4 regions of the Pseudoalteromonas sp. S2893 genome follow, and region 1 is predicted to be linked to each of the others. Evidence: predicted binding sites of a transcription regulator. Region 1 holds the regulator's gene; each other region holds the start of a gene.
The links. The regulator sigma-54, encoded in region 1, starts transcription at its own class of promoters, with help from an activator protein. The targets are predictions, from matches to a motif close to GTTGGCACGNNNNTNGNNT.
Positions count from the first base shown of each region.

Region 2: dps (DNA starvation/stationary phase protection protein Dps) is a predicted target of sigma-54. The motif match lies at 2,590-2,608, and genes of this name have one in related genera.
Region 3: CWC04_RS11785 (EF-hand domain-containing protein) is a predicted target of sigma-54. The motif match lies at 2,548-2,566, and genes of this name have one in related genera.
Region 4: CWC04_RS04000 (diacylglycerol kinase family protein) is a predicted target of sigma-54. The motif match lies at 1,572-1,590, and genes of this name have one in related genera.

Region 1 is NZ_PNCY01000010.1:149,562-153,779, forward strand. Features, by position in the region: gene lptC (LPS export ABC transporter periplasmic protein LptC) at 1-164, shown strand, start outside; gene lptA (lipopolysaccharide transport periplasmic protein LptA) at 154-702, shown strand; gene lptB (LPS export ABC transporter ATP-binding protein) at 699-1,424, shown strand; gene CWC04_RS06310 (RNA polymerase factor sigma-54) at 1,494-2,993, shown strand; gene hpf (ribosome hibernation promoting factor) at 3,021-3,308, shown strand; gene CWC04_RS06320 (PTS sugar transporter subunit IIA) at 3,313-3,765, shown strand; gene rapZ (RNase adapter RapZ) at 3,785-4,218, shown strand, end outside.
Region 2 is NZ_PNCY01000010.1:45,824-50,041, forward strand. Features, by position in the region: gene CWC04_RS05785 (mechanosensitive ion channel family protein) at 1-155, opposite strand, end outside; gene CWC04_RS05790 (DUF2189 domain-containing protein) at 412-1,191, shown strand; gene CWC04_RS05795 (nucleoside-binding protein) at 1,280-2,059, opposite strand; gene dps (DNA starvation/stationary phase protection protein Dps) at 2,672-3,187, shown strand; gene CWC04_RS05805 (alkaline phosphatase PhoX) at 3,438-4,218, opposite strand, start outside.
Region 3 is NZ_PNCY01000019.1:33,674-37,891, forward strand. Features, by position in the region: gene CWC04_RS11770 (putative bifunctional diguanylate cyclase/phosphodiesterase) at 1-314, shown strand, start outside; gene CWC04_RS11775 (MFS transporter) at 319-1,620, shown strand; gene CWC04_RS11780 (hypothetical protein) at 1,750-2,202, opposite strand; gene CWC04_RS11785 (EF-hand domain-containing protein) at 2,214-2,489, opposite strand; gene CWC04_RS11790 (PA4780 family RIO1-like protein kinase) at 2,744-3,598, shown strand; gene CWC04_RS11795 (response regulator) at 3,617-4,218, opposite strand, start outside.
Region 4 is NZ_PNCY01000008.1:89,562-93,779, forward strand. Features, by position in the region: gene CWC04_RS04000 (diacylglycerol kinase family protein) at 1-1,512, opposite strand, end outside; gene CWC04_RS04005 (sigma-70 family RNA polymerase sigma factor) at 1,969-2,493, shown strand; gene CWC04_RS04010 (anti-sigma factor) at 2,490-3,173, shown strand; gene CWC04_RS04015 (DUF4331 domain-containing protein) at 3,560-4,218, shown strand, end outside.

The sequences.
Region 1 (4,218 bases):
ATAACATCGAAGTCGACATTAAAGCGCTAACAATGCGCTCTGAGCAACCAGTGGTTGTCACTGGGCCTAATTTAAAAATTGTCGGGAAAGGCCTTGAAGCCGATTTAAAAACCGAAGTAATAAAACTAATTAACCATACGCGAACAATATATTATGACCAATAAACTCACTAAAATACTTATTATCCCATCGCTAATGCTTGCATTTAGCGCCTCTGCTGCTGAGCCTGCTGCTCAACCGCCAGCAAATCAAATTTCTATTAGTGCAGACCGTCAAGAAGGCCAACTTAAAGAAAACGTAGGTATTTTTGAAAAGAACGTCGAAATTGTGCATGGTAATCGCAAAATTACAGCCGACCGACTCGAAGTACATAAACGTGAAGACTTAGGGGATAACAAACAACTCCTTATTGCCACTGGCAGCCCAGCCTACTTCGAAGAAAAACAAGACGATGGTACTGTAATGAGTGCCAGTGCAAACGAAGTACGTTACGACGTAGCAAAGCGATTTTTAACGCTTGTTGGCGATGCTGAAGTCGCACAAGCCGGTCAAAAAATTAATGCTAAAAGTATTACCTACGATATGCAGCAGCAGCTTATTAGCGCAGAAAAAGACGAAAACTCTACGGATCGTGTCCACACAATTTTAGTGCCTGTTGAAGCAAAAATTAAAGAAAAAACAGGTAACGAAGGTCAACCATGAGCACCTTAAAAGCAGAACTATTAGCAAAAAGCTATAAAGGCCGCCAAGTTGTAAAAAATGTAGGCCTTGAGGTAGAAGCCGGCAGCATTGTTGGCTTATTGGGCCCTAATGGCGCAGGTAAAACCACCACCTTTTATATGATTGTAGGGTTAGTACCTAGCGACAAAGGCAAAATTTCTATTGATGATAACGACATTACGTTATTACCTATGCACAGCCGCGCCCGCTTAGGCATTGGCTATTTGCCGCAAGAGTCATCAATATTTAGAAAGCTGACAGTTTATCAAAACTTAATGGCGATTTTAGAAACGCGTAAAGAGCTCAATAAAGCCGCGCGAGAAGAAACGCTTAACAACTTACTTGATGAATTTAGTATTCAGCATATTCGCGATAGCCAAGGTATGGCGCTTTCTGGTGGTGAACGCCGCCGTGTAGAAATTGCCAGAGCACTGGCAGCGAACCCTAAATTTATTTTATTGGATGAGCCTTTTGCTGGTGTTGATCCGATTTCAGTGTTAGATATAAAGAAAATAATAGAACATCTTAAAAACCGTGGCATTGGCGTATTAATTACCGATCACAATGTAAGAGAAACCCTTGATGTTTGTGAAAAAGCCTACATTGTTTCTCATGGGGAGCTAATTGCATCTGGCACCCCAGAACACGTATTAAATGACAAAACTGTACGCGATGTTTATTTAGGCGAGCAATTTAGGCTGTAACATTTAAGCCACACCTACAAGCATCTGCTAATATTAATTATAACAACATAAAAGGATTGTTAGAGATACATGAGGCAATCATTACAGCTGCGCATGGGCCAGCAACTTACAATGACTCCACAATTGCAACAAGCGATTCGCTTGCTGCAGCTCAGTACATTGGATCTCCAGCAAGAAATACAAGAAGCACTTGATAGCAACCCGCTATTAGAAGTAGAAGAGCAAGATTACACGGAAGAGTCGGCTGGAAAAAATGAACAAAAAGCAGATACGGATGATGTAACCGTAAGCGCATCGGCTGACGATACAACCAGCGAGTACGAGCAAGACAGTGGCGAAGCTTTAAATAAAGACACCATTAGCGATGATATGGCAATGGATGTAACTTGGGATGAGTACATGAGCGCAGCCCCTGCTGCATCCTCAGGCCCAATGCCAGAAGATGAGTCTATTTATCAAGGTGCCTCTACTGAAACGCTACATGAGTATTTAATGTGGCAGCTTCAGCTTACTCCTTTTAGCCCAACTGACGAAGCCATTGCTATTGCCATTGTAGAAGCTGTAGATGACTCGGGTATTTTAACGCTAAGTTGCGAAGAAATTTTAGAAAGCTTTAACCAAGAAAACGATGACGAAGTTGAAGTTGAACTTGACGAAATAGAAGCCGTTTTAAAGCGTATTCAGTTATTTGACCCTGTAGGTATAGCCGCGCGCAGTTTACAAGAGTGCTTGTGTATTCAGCTAAACCAGTTTGATAAAGACACCCCTTTTATAGAACAAACTAAAATGATCTTAACCGATCACATTGATCTATTAGCGGCACGCGACTATCGTACATTAATGAAAAAGACTAAGCTTAAAGAAGACGAGCTTAAAGAGGTCATGACCCTAATACATACCCTCAACCCAAAACCTGCAGATACAATAGTAAGGGAAGAGTCTGAGTATGTAATACCGGATGTGTCGGTTAAAAAAATAAAAGGCCGCTGGGTGGTAGAGCTAAATCCAGATAGCATGCCAAAAATACGCGTAAATAGTCAGTACGCGGCTATGTCTCGTACCGTAAAATCAAGTGGTGATAGCCAGTTTATTCGCTCTCACTTACAAGAAGCTAAATGGTTTATAAAAAGCCTTGAAAGCAGAAACGACACGCTACTTAAGGTAACTAACTGTATTGTAAAACAGCAACAGGCATTTTTTGAACATGGCCCAGAAGCCATGAAGCCAATGGTTTTAAACGATGTTGCTGAAATGGTAGAAATGCATGAATCGACAATTTCGCGTGTTACTACGCAAAAATATATGCATACGCCACGTGGTATTTTTGAGCTTAAGTATTTTTTCTCAAGCCACGTAAGCACTGAAAACGGCGGAGAGTGTTCATCAACCGCAATACGTGCCCTAATTAAAAAGCTAATTGCCGCGGAAAACTCAGCTAAACCATTGAGTGATAGTAAAATTGCGGATATATTGGCAGAGCAAGGAATTAAAGTAGCTAGACGCACAATAGCAAAATACCGTGAATCGCTAGCTATTCCACCGTCAAATCAGAGAAAGAGTTTGATATAAGACGTAAAAAACAAAGAGGAAATGCTTATGCAACTAAACCTAACTGGTCGTCACGTAGAAGTAACTGATTCACTTAGAGACTATGTAAATAATAAATTTGCAAAGCTAGAAAGGCACTCAGATCATATTAGCAATGTGCATGTCATTCTCGATGTAGAAAAACTCAACCAAAAAGCAGAAGCGACTATTCATGTAAGTGGCGCAGATTTATTTGCCTCAACAGAGCACCAAGATATGTATGCCGCTATAGACTCGTTGATTGACAAGCTCGATCGTCAAGTCATAAAACATAAAGAGAAGCTTGCTAGACACTAATATTATGAAATTAAGTACATTAGTATGCCAGGACTGCAGCAAAGCTGCGGTCCTTTTTAGTAGTAAAAAAAGAATTTTAGAGTTTATCAGTGAGCTTGCTCATGAAAAGCTCCCCTACTTACCACAACAAGATATTCTTAATGCGCTGGCAAGCAGAGAAAAGCTAGGCAGTACTGGTATTGGCCGGGGGATCGCCATTCCTCATGGCAGAATGGGTGGCGTAGAAGAGCCGCTGGCTTTAGTACTTGTTAGCGACACGCCTGTTAACTTTGACGCTATTGATAACTGCCCTGTTGATATTTTTGTTGCACTCATCGTACCAGATGGCGATAACCAACAGCACCTAAAGACTCTGGCAACCATAGCTGATAAACTGAGCAACAAAGAATTTTGTAAACAGCTGCGTAGTGCTAAAACCGATGCAGAGCTGTATCAAGTAATTGTTGATCAATCGTAGTAAATACTAAGGGCTATAAATGGAGTTAATTATCATAAGCGGCCGTTCTGGTTCAGGTAAGTCGGTTGCTTTACGCGTGGTTGAAGATTTAGGCTATTATTGCGTAGATAATATTCCGGTCAACCTACTGCCCTCTTTAGTGCGAAGTGTTTCAGATAACTATGACAAAATAGCCGTTAGTATAGATGTTCGTAATATCCCCAAAGAACAAGACGAATTTAACGATATTCTCGAGTACCTTCCTGACTTTGCTAAACCCACACTGTTTTATTTAGATAGTGATGATCAAACACTGATCAAACGTTTTTCAGAAACACGCAGATTACACCCTTTATCCATCGATTCACTGCCGCTTGATTTAGCAATAAAAAAAGAAAAAGAACTGCTTGATGTACTCGTAACGCGCGCTGACTTTATGCTTGATACCACCGATTTAAGTGTGCACCAATTAGC
Region 2 (4,218 bases), 100 kb from region 1:
TATTTATGGCATAAACTAATAATCATATTACGCACTTTACCCGCAAGCCATAAGCCTATTAGTAATATGACAATTGCCATTAGAATATTTGTTGCCCACATTACTGCTGCCGGCAAATACTGATTTACATCAATATTATTTATTATCTCGTCCATTTTATTGTTCCTATTAGACTGGTTGTAAATATAAAAGCATATTAAACACTTAATATTAACTTTTTATTAACTAAATTACGAATTTTTACTTATTCGCTGTATTTGCCTTTCATTTTTATCACCAATAACAGTTATAAAATCAAATCAGTATATAAACTGACCGAAAATATTTTTTATTGCGTATATATTGTTCAATTTGTAAATAAAGCCAATGTGTTCTAAACCTTTAAGAGACACCTTGTTAAGGAGCGTTGTTATGCCAACAACAAACACGATTAATAAACACTCTGAATTTGCCCGCTGCATTGAATGCAATAAGGTAAACACATTTGCGGCTTTTCACTGGCTAGCACTGGCATTTAAAGACATGACCCGTGCGCCCATATTGAGCCTTATTTACGGGGTAATATTTACCCTTATTCCTGTTGCTATTGTTTACTGGGCAATGTTTACAGGTACATATTTAGTAATACTGCCTGCAACCGTGGCGTTTGCATTGATAGGCCCAGCCTTTGCGGCAGGCCTTTACGATGTAGCATGGGAGCTTGAAAAAGGCCATAAACCCACACTTAGCCACTCTATAAAGTCGATGTTTAGAAACCCAGTAGGCGAATGGGGCTTTGCAATAATGCTAATGGTTATCATGATTGCTTGGATGCGTTTAGCCGCACTTGTGCATGCTTTGTATCCTAGCCACGCCAATCCCACCTTTGAAGAGTTATCGGCGTTTTTAACGTTAGGCAGCATAATAGGAGGGGTATTACTGGTGACTGTATTTTCGCTTTCTGCTTTTGCTCCACAAATAATGATGGAGCGCCGAGTAGATATTATGACCGCTGTAATAAGCTCTATGAACGCTGTAAAAACTAACTTTGCCGCTATGGTGGTATGGTCAATTTGTATATTTGTATTGGTAGCTGTTGGTTTTGCTACCGGCGCCACGGGCTTTATTGTAATTATGCCTTTGCTTAGTTACGCCAGTTGGCATGCTTATATTGCAGTTATTAAAACCAAAAAACCTCGCGGTTACGAGTAACAACCAACCACTTAAAGTTCCAACCACACTGACTAAAAATAGCGCCAAAAGGCGCTATTTTTTATCAACCTAGCAAAGCAAGCTGTGCTTAAAATACCCAAATAGCATGTAAAAAGGGCTGGTTTTCTATTTTATTAGTCCCTAACTTGTTGTACCAATAGCGCCACTCCACCCCTACCATTAACTGTTGCGGGTTTAAATTAAAGTTTTGCCCTACATCCCAATGCACAGCGGGTTGAGCAAGCAACCACTCATTAACTTTATTGCCTAGTTCGTCATCACGCCCAGAAATATATTCTACGTGGCCGGTAAAATAAAATGCTTGGCTAGCTAGTGTAAAAGGTGCACCCCATGCAAGGTCTATAAAAATACTGTTGTCTTGCTTGGCTAGCTGATCTTTTTGCACGCCGCCGTTGGCATCAATGTAACCTGCAAAAGTAGTTGTTAAAAAATCAAAGCCTGGGGCATCCCAACTGAGCTTGATGCCTGGGGTGTATTTCATTAACCCCTCTTCACCGGCGTTTATACCAAACACTAAACCTGTGTCTTTTATTGCACCGTAACGCACTGAGGTATCAAAGGCTTTTGATAAGCTAAGCGTTGTGTACCACTCGCCATATATACCCGTATCTTGAAAACCATCACTAAGGCTGTCGTTTAAAAAGTCGATAAAAAAGTAGTTATCACCTAAGTCATGCTCTGAGGCATGCTCTATGGTGTAGGTGCGTGTAAATGACGACTCCCCGGTGAAGGGATTTAAGGCATCGCCAAAATTTGTGTGAAGCTGTGTGACGCTCCAATTTTCTGCTAGTGCTGAGTGAGACAAAAGCAGTATAGATATTGTAAACAGTGTTTTTAAAAAATTCATGATTTATTTACATAACCCCAATTAAAATGCGGCGGGAGTATATCAGTGAGCATTCACCAACTAAAGAGATTAAATAAGTACAAAGGCTGATTTTTAAAATCTAAGCAGTAAAGCCCAATAGCGCGGCTTTAAAAGAGCAGCGTTAGCCCTTTATAAAACACCTGAATTAATCATTACGCAGGTAATAAATAAGCACCTTTATATTTTGTATACCCTTGCATAGCTTATTTACTGGGTTTTATTTAGAGGTTGTAGCGCGTGCAATATTAAGATGGGCTTTTAAAGGCAATTTAATAACGGCATGAATTGTAAGGCTAGGTACTTTAGTTAGCTGTATTACACAGACTATGCCTTATTGAGCATAAACAAATTTCAACTCAATCGATAAACAGCCACAGCTTTTTTACTACTGTGCACAATTTACAAAAATAAGTGCATAAAATTCATATTCTACGTCTCTCCCTTTTTAACCTTACGTACCCAATCAAAAATAAAGCATTAAATATCAACAATTTAAACAAATAAACTTGGTAGGCATAGGCTTTGCTTCATGTATTGCAAGTTAAATGGTAGCAATGGCTACATACAACAAATTACACAACGGGAGACATTATGAGTAACTCACAACACCCAATTGAATTTACAGCCCCAGGTATGGATAACGAATCAGCAAAAAAAACAATTGAAACACTCGATAACCGACTCGTAGCGCTTTTAGACTTACAACTTACTTTAAAGCATATTCACTGGAATGTAGTAGGCCCAAGCTTTATTGGTGTGCATGAAATGTTAGACCCACAAGTCGATGCTATTCGCGAAATGACCGACACCATCGCAGAGCGTATTGCTACATTAGGCGGTACGCCACAAGGTACACCTAAGTCAATTGTAGATCGCCGCACATGGGAAGAATACTCATTAGGTAAAGCCTTTGTAGTAGAGCATTTAGGTGCATTAGACAAAGTATACAGCGGCGTAAACGCCGACCACCGCAAAGCCATTGGCACGCTGTCTGAATTAGACCCAGTATCAGAGGATATGATCACCAGCCAGCTAGGTGACTTAGAGCAGTTTCAATGGTTTGTACGTGCACACATTGAATCGTCTGCAGGTAAACTAAATCATTAATTTATTACCCACTTTGCCATACAAGGAATGTTAATAAGAGTTAAAGGACTAATAAAGATACAAGGACACGTTACAAAAGTAGGTACAGGATGAAGTGCAAACTACAAGGACTCGTTGCTTATTACATAGAGGATGTAGTAAATGCACCAAGGATGATTAAAGCTTGCTAACGGATTTGGTAAACCTACAAGGATTGTTAAAATACAAACGCTTAGTATACCTATACTAAGCGTTTGTATTTTTTACCACTTTAAAGCTTAAAACTATCCCAAGGACCAGTAATAGCCAACGTTTTAGTTGGCATGTATACGTTTACAAACAAGGTTTGCCCGTCAGGTGAAAAACACGCCCCAGCAAGCTCTGTTTGCGCATGCAATTTAGCAAAGTTATACACCTCTCCTTTGGGTGTCACCCCGCGTAAATGGTTATTCACCGTGTCTGTGTATTGATCCTCACATACAATTAAATGCCCGTTAGGTGCTACCGTTAAATTATCACCAAAGTTGTATAACGACTCGTTTGTACTTTCTACAAATAGTTGTATTTTACCAGGCTCATTTTGCTCTAACTCAGTGCCTTCGTTTTTTGAAGGTGTGTACTTCATTACCTGACCTAACTGCTTTTTGCCCCCATTAGTACAGCAAAAATAAAGCTCATTTTTACCCCAATGTATTCCCTCTCCTCGTGCGAATAAGGCTGCACCTTTTTTATAACCTTGCTTACGTAGGTCATCATTTGGGCTTTTAGGATCTGTGAGCGTTATCCATTCAACTAAAAGGTCGCTGTGTAATGGCATGGCCGGTGAATCCCAATTTCGGCTATCAAACTGAGGCTGGTTTTTAATTACCATAGCTTGCAATATGCCGCCTTTATTTAACTTATCGCGATGATGAGGAATAAACCGATAAAACAAACTATCGCCTCTATCTTCAGTTAAATAAACAATACCGGTTTGTGGGTCTATTGCGGCGGCTTCATGATTAAACCGGCCCATATCATATAATGGCTCAGGCTTAATTAAGCCTTTGGCG
Region 3 (4,218 bases), on a different contig from region 1:
TTTCTATTGACGATTTTGGTACTGGGTACTCATCCTTGTCGAGCATGTTAGATATTGGTGTAGACATAGTAAAAATAGATAAAAGTTTCATTCAAAATATGGATAAGCGAGGCTTAAGTATAATTCATGCGATTGTGCAAATGGCCTCAACACTTGATTTTATAGTAGTCGCTGAAGGTGTAGAAACCCTAGAGCAAGCCAACATGTTAAAAGAAATTGGCGTGTCTCACCTACAAGGTTATTACTTTTCTAAACCTATGGAACAACACTTTGTAGATTCGTACCTCAAAGAGCAAAACAAATTGTGTAGCTAGCAGTATGAAAAAACTCACTAAAGATCAAGTCTATAAACGCCTTAACAACGATGAAGACGCACGCGCCTGTAAAGACATAAACGAAGATGACTGCAAAGAAGTGGCCGGTAACTTTATTCTTTTATTAACAAGTCAGCTTTTTAGTAAATTTGCCGATGCCCTCCTCAACCCTAAAGTCACTCTGCCTTGGTTAATGCAAAGCTTAAACGTACCAAGCGCGTTTATAGCGTGGCTGGTGCCTATAAGAGAATCGGGCTCTTTATTACCACAATTAGCGATAGCCAATATTATCCGTAAACTCTCAGTAAGAAAGTGGGTATGGGTTTATGGTGCATTTGCCCAAGCGGTATGTATTGGCGCTATGGTTGGTGTTTCATTTGTGCTAGAAGGCGCTCAGGCTGGCTATGCAATTTTAGCCCTGCTGGTGCTCTTTAGCCTCGCCCGCGGGTTTAACTCTATTGCCGCTAAAGATGTATTAGGTAAAGTTATTCCTAAAAAAAAGCGGGGCAATATAAGTGGCCTGGCGGCAAGTATTGCCGGCTTTGCAACACTCACTTTTGGTTTAATGATGTGGTTTTTTTCGGGGCAAAAAGAGCAAAATACGGTATTAATTGCGCTGTGTTTAGGCGCCGTTTTGTGGGTTGTTGCTGCACTTTTTTATAGCCGCATAAACGAATACAAAGGGGCGACACAAGGCGGTAAAAATGGCTTTTTAAATGCGCTAAGTAAATTAAAGCTGCTTTATCAAGATAAACAATTTGCACACTTTGTAATTACCCGCGCCTTTTTACTTTGCTCAGCCCTAAGCGCGCCTTTTTATATTATTTTAGCAAGCTCTCAGCAGTTTGAATTTTCATTATTGGCAGTATTTTTAGCCGTGTCTGGCTTAGCAAGTTTAATTTCTGGGCCAATATGGGGAAGACTCAGCGACTTTTCTAGCCAAAAGGTGCTTGTGATCAGTGCGTTACTTGTCACCATAAACGGCGTGAGCGTGTTTGTAATAGCCACATGGTATAGCCAGCTGTTTGAATATGCTTGGGTAATACCTGGTTTTTATTTTTTGCTATGCATTGCTCATCAAGGCGTGCGGCTCGGGCGTAAAACCTATTTAGTGGATATGGCACAAGGCAATAAACGCACTGATTACGTGTCGGTTAGTAATACTGTAATTGGCATTTTGCTTTTAATGTTAGGCAGTATAGGGCTTTTAGAAGCATTTTTATCAACCGCACAGCTTATTCTGCTGTATAGCCTGCTCGGTTTGTTAGGTGCTATTAGCGCGATTTTTTTGCCTCAAGCGGAGTAATACCAATGCGCAATAATACGTAATCAATTAAGCGAATTGGTATATTAAAAAAAGCCCAACAAAATAATTGCCGGGCTTTGGACTTAAGACCTAAGGATAAACAGTCAGCTTTACCTCAAGTTATAACACCTAAGCAGTTACATTTAGCAGTGAATCACCTTCACTTAAACCAAATTTTTCTTGTACCGATGAAAGAATTGATTCTTTATCTTCATCAGATAGTTGGCTTGAATACTCAGTTAATAACTCATCTAAGTAGCTAACCACTTCGTCAGTATCAACAGATTCTAGCGAGTTTTGCGGCGGCGGTGGCGGGCGCTGCCCTTCAGGGCGTCCTGCATCGCCAATACTTTTAGCGTCAAAATCAAGTTCGCTCATTAAATCAGCTAACTCTTTTGTAGGTGAGATCCCCTGCTCTTCAAAAGCGGCTTGAATACTTTGCGCATCTTCCGTACTTAGGTTTTGTGCATCAAATTCTGCAAGTGTTTCTTTAACAAACTCAGTTTGCTCTGAAGTTAAAGCGCTTACTTGGCTAGATTGTTGAGTCATAAAACTCGCTGAGCTACCAATACTGTTGATCATATTTTTCTCCCTTAACGTGCGCGGCGTGGTGGCTTGTGTTCACTTAACTCTTGTTCGCTAATTTCGCCATTCCCATCGGCATCTATTTCGTCAAAAATAGTTTGCGCATCGCCTTGCGGTGGCGCACTTTCGCTAAATTCTGCAAGGCTAATCACACCGTCACCATCTGCATCTATGCTTGAAAAGTCAGGTTTAGGTGGTGGGTTATCACCGCCTCTGGCTGCAACATTGGCTGAAAAAGCCATTGATAATAATGCAGCAACGGCAAAAGTAGAAAAATGCTTCATCGTGGTCACCTTGGGTTAAATATTAATAAAGGGTATGAATATAAAGTACGCTTAAAAAACGCAAACATTGTGCAAACAATAAGGAAATAAAAATAAATCCGATTTTTATCATGTTATTTTTACCTTATTCGGTATTTCGGTTATTGTGATAACTAATTACTTAAAACCACTTTCAACACCTGTTTTGAGAGCTAACATACTAAGGACTTATTAACATACATGTTTAATCTTCCAATTTTTCTAGTTGTATCGCAGTGAAAATACCTAAACGCCTCCAGCCACTCGTTGATGATGGCCTAATTGATGAAGTGATAAGCCGCTTAATGAGCGGTAAAGAAGCGGATGTATTTGTGGTGCGCAGCGGTGGCGAAATTCGCTGTGCTAAAGTCTACAAAGATGCCGTTAAACGCAGCTTTAAAAAGGCAGCTCAGTATCAAGAAGGCCGAAAAGTAAGAGGCGGACGCCAAGCCCGCGCCATGGGTAAACGCTCTAGTTATGGGCGGCAACTAGAAGAAGAAATTTGGCAAAATGCAGAAGTAGACGCGCTTTCACGTTTATCACGCGCTGGCGTCAGAGTTCCTGATACTTATTACTGTATTGATGGCGTGTTGTTAATGGAGCTTGTGTGCGATGAAGACGGTGATGTTGCTCCACAGTTAGGGCATGTGACCCTTACACAGCAAGACGCTATTGAGCAGTACAGTATGATGGTTCATTATATTAAATTAATGCTGTGCGCTGGTATTATCCACGGTGACTTATCGGAATTTAACGTACTTGTTGATAGTAAAGGGCCTGTAATTATTGACCTTCCGCAAGCTGTAAACGCCGCAGCCAATAACAGTGCGCAAGCAATGTTTACGCGCGATGTAAACAACATACGCCGTTATTATGCGCAGTTTGCACCTAGCCTATTAAACACCCATTACGCTAAAGAAATGTGGGCACTGTTTGAAGAGGCCAGCTTAACACCAAACACTGTGCTCAGCGGAGAATTTGAAGACAGTAATGAATCTGCAGATGTAGATGCGGTACTCGATGAAATACAAGCGGCCGAATACGAAGAGTTCGACCGTTTAGAGCGTATTAAAAACGCTGACGATGAGTAAAACTGCGCTCACGTTTAGCTATTGAGGGTGAACAAACCGATAGCCCACACCGTAAACCGACTGAATAACGCTGTCGGTTTGCGTTACTTCATCAAGCTTTTTACGTAACTTTTTTATGTGGCTGTCTATAGTACGGTGGCTAACTATGCGTTGGTCTGCGTACATGGTGTCCATTAAGCTATCGCGTGAATAGATTCTGTTAGGGTTGGAATACAAGGGCTTAAATAGCTGAAATTCAAAATTAGTAAGTTCTATACTGCTATTTTTATAGTTTACACTGTAAGTACTTTCATCCAGTGTCATGGCATTATTTACCGGCTCTTTTGTGGTATTCACACGCCTTAAAATTGCTTTTACTCGCGCCACCAGCTCAGCATAACTAAACGGTTTACAAATGTAGTCATCGGCGCCTAGTTCAAGTCCGAGTAACCGGTCAATCTCCTCTACCTTTGCCGAAACCATAATAATGGGCACATTAGAGAACTTTCTTATCGCTTTGCACAGCTCTATACCGCTTTGCCCTGGCAACATAATATCTAATAAAATAACACTTGGCTTATTACTTTCAAGCCAGCTAAGTACTTCATCACCATGATGAATAAGGTGCGTTTGATAATGAT
Region 4 (4,218 bases), on a different contig from region 1:
GGTGATCGTTACTTTTTTAGCGTTGGTATGATGCGAGCTAATTGCTAAATGCGTTTGTGTAATACTACTAAACATAAGTTCAGCAATGCTTAACACGCGAGTGGTGTTTTCATCACTAGGTAGCAGCCAATTAATGTCTAATAGGCCATCTTCGTGATCGGGCTGACCACCTCCTTGGGCTAATAACGTAGTAAATGGCGCAGCATTAGCTACAATAAAGCTATTTGTATTTACCTCCTGCATTTGATTATCATCAAGGGTGACATAAAGGGTTTGCGCTTTTTGCTCACTAAATGCCTGAAAAAAACCACTTAAATAGGCAAGCTGACCCGATTCGTTTTTTGAGTCTCTATCTGCTTTTTCTACCATTGATTGCTCATAACCAATCCCAGCTAACAACAGCATTAGCTCGTCATTACAATAGGCCGTATCAATTGTTTGGGTTTGCCCATCAATAATAAGATCGCAGGCCTGCTCAACAGGAATGATTTTAGAGCTAATCCCCATAAGCACATGCGCTAAGGCATTGGCTGTGCCCATTGGGATAATACCCAGCTTGCACTGAGTGTTTACCAACACACTTGCTACTTCTGTCACGGTTCCATCGCCGCCACAGGCAATTATTATATCTGGCTTATCTTTAATAGCTTGTTTAGCAAGCTCAATACCGTCTATTTCTTTGGTGGTGGTTAATACTTCTAAATCATAATACGCCGACAACCTAGCCACTATTAAATGCTCTTTGTCTTGCCACATTTTGGTACCCGACACAGGGTTTGCAATAATAACGGCTTTGTTTTTAATAACTAAGTCGCCCTTGTTATGTCGCTTTGCTAAATGACGAAGCTGATGCTTATTAAGATTTGCGGTTTCGCGGGTTTCTTTTATTTGCGCGAGCACTTGGTGAACATCGGCGTTTTTATCTTGGCTCAGTAAATACGCTGCCATAACAAATACCGAACGCCCTCTGCCCAGTGCACAGTGAACTACCACGCGGCGGTCTTCTTTAATATGATGATGTATCCAGTTAATGGCTTGGTTTAATTGCGAGTGGGTAGGCACACTATGATCAAGCACCGGAATATTTAAATAGCTAATATTTTCTTGTGTAGAGCTCCATTCTAAGCCATCAAACTCACACGTTACATCTAATATTGCCGTTATGCCGTTTTCTTTTAACGTATCAATATCAGAGGGGAACAATCGGCATGCTAAAAATAAATGGTCGTTAATTTTTTGAATGGGAGGGACTTTATCGTGCTTGCGAGAATACGCATTGTAAATTTGAGCACCCAGTAAAAAAGGCACAAATGCCCAGCGAATATAAAATGGAATAACACCATTTTCACGCTTTCTAAAAATTTTCGCCAAGTTAAAAATATAAGCACCACTGACAAGAATTAACGACAATGCACTCCAGTAAAATACCACTGCAAAATATACCGAGTTAACCTCCCACCCTATAAATATAAAAATTAACGCTAAAATTAAATAACTCGTTGCAGCCCACATATTTTCTCCTTTATTTTTACTGTTTTGGCACATTTTTTTACAGCTGTGTATAAGTGTAGTAGCAATTTACACGCCAATAAAAGTTGTTTTTTAGGAACAAAAACAACACTAAGTAACTGATATAAAATAAATAAAAGTAGCTAGCTTTAGCTGTATTCGCATATTAGGCGCTTTTTACACAGTAATCGGTCATTTTTTCTCACTACTCAAAGGTAACTGTTTATATTTAAAACTTGTTTCAATGTGTACAGCAGCTAATATAAATGTCAGCTTAAAAGTTTTGCATCCAATCACTCTTTTCACACGTTTATTGAGAGTGTGTTTATCTTTATTGGTTAAATTTATAACAGCCTGTTTAATCTCTATTTCAAAGCGATTAAGTTGCGCTTAAATAAAACAATTTTTAATTCACGAAGCTCAACACACCTCGGTAATAATAAAAACAACAGGAACCTTATGGAAAACGACAATTTACTTCCCCTTTTGTGTAAAACAGCACAGGGTAACAAAGCCGCGTTTGCTGATTTGTATCAGCAAACAAGCGCAAAGCTTTTTGCGATTAGTTTAAATATGCTGTCAAACCGCGCGCACGCAGAAGAAGTACTGCAAGAGGCATTTATAAAAATTTGGCATAACGCGTCAGAGTACAATTCATCTAAAGGCACTGTTATTTGCTGGATGATAAGCATTGTGAGATACCGCAGCTTAGATGCATTGCGTTATCACAAGGTAAGAAAAGAGCAGGCAATGGGTGACGATGAATACGACGAACAAGCAGTCGATGTTAGTTACGACGAACAAACCAAACTTGTTAATTGTATTGAGCAACTTGATCCCCAACAAAAACAAGCCATTCATTTAGCCTATTACAAAGGGCTAAGCCATGGTGAGTTAGTCAATCACATAGAAACGCCCTTAGGCACAGTTAAAAGCTGGATCAGGCGTGGTTTGCAGCAGTTGCAGAGGTGTTTAACATTATGAATTATAATAAACCAGAATTACTTGATGCTTTAGCAGGGCAGTATGTATTAGGTACTTTAAAAGGCCTGGCACGAAAACGTTTTCAACGCTTAATGCTCAGCTTACCGCAAGCCCGAGAAGCCACTATAATGTGGGAGCAAAATTTAAATGATTTAGCCAGTGCAATTACGCCTCAAACACCCCGCGCGCAAGTGTGGCAGAATATTTTAAATACATTAGAACACACCAATCAACCCGTTAAAACGGTGATCAAACCAGCTACATCGCTGTGGCGAAATTGGTCATTTATAGCCACAGCTGCCTGTATTATCTTAGCATTTTTGGTTATTCAGCCCACATATCAGCCCCAATACAGCCAACAAATTGCTTTAGTACAAAACCAAGATAAGCAATCACTGTGGTTTATTAACGTAGATGAGCAAACATTATCGGTTAAAGCCAGTGATAAACTTGTTGCGCAAACCGATAAAGACTACGAGCTGTGGATGATTTTAAAAGGGCAAGACACGCCAATTTCGTTGGGTCTACTGCCTAAAAACGGTGAAAAACAGTTACTCAAAGGCACACGCTTTAAGGCGCAAGACATTGCCCTACTCGCTGTTAGCTTAGAGCCTTTAGGTGGCTCGCCAAACGGCCTACCAACACAAGTACTGTACACGACAGATTTAGTTATTTTATAACTAAATAAACGCGACTGGTTGGTCAAACTTTGTTTGGCCAACCTTTTTATTTATCTTGGGTCTACCGCCCTTTACCATTAATATTTGATTAAACTAAAGTAGGCTTAATCGTACTGCGATGCTTATCATATTGTGTGCTCAATACCTGCTGCGTTATTTTAATTGCATACACCCCCTGTAATAAGTATAAAACCAAACCGCTTCAGCCCCTTAACACTCTCTTATCACTTCCTTATCTAAATGCAAAACAGCCTGCTGAAAATTTAATCTTGAACGTTAAACACCCCTTTATTAACAAAATAAAAAAATATTTAACTTTTTTGCATCCATTGTGCTTTTTGTTTCGTTATTAGTTATGACTCCAATCAAAACTAAAGGAAAAAGTCATGAAAGCTTTAACTCCATCTATACTCGCAGTAGTAGTATGCAGTACCTTAGTAAGCACCTCTAGCGAGGCATCAAGTCATCGTGAAGCGCCGAACATTAGCCGCTTTCCAACCTTAGACTCTACCGACTTTTACGTATTTAATAGTTATGAAGCAGGCAGAGACGACTACGTTACGTTTATTGCCAACTATATTCCTCTACAAGATGCCTACGGCGGCCCTAACTACTTTGCTATGGACCCAGATGCAACCTACAGTATTCATATTGATAACGACGGTGATGCAGTAGAGGATATTACCTTTGCCTTTAATTTTACCAGTATGCTGCCAAACGATAATCAAGGTGTGCAATTAACCGTTGGCCCAGAAGATAATCAACGTACTGTATCTGTACCACTTAAAAACGTTGGTGGTGTAGCGGCAGGTGATGATAGCGCCGCTAATTTTAGCGAGTCATACACACTCAGCATGATAAGCGGTCCACAACGCACGGGTACCAGTACAGCATTAAGTAATACCACTACCAGTTCAACCACGTTTAATAAACCGCTTGATTATATTGGTGACAAAACATTTGGTTCAATGGCTGATTACCAAACCTATGCAGATCAGTTTGTTTATCAAGTTTCGGTACCAGGCTGTGACAGTATGGCCAAAGT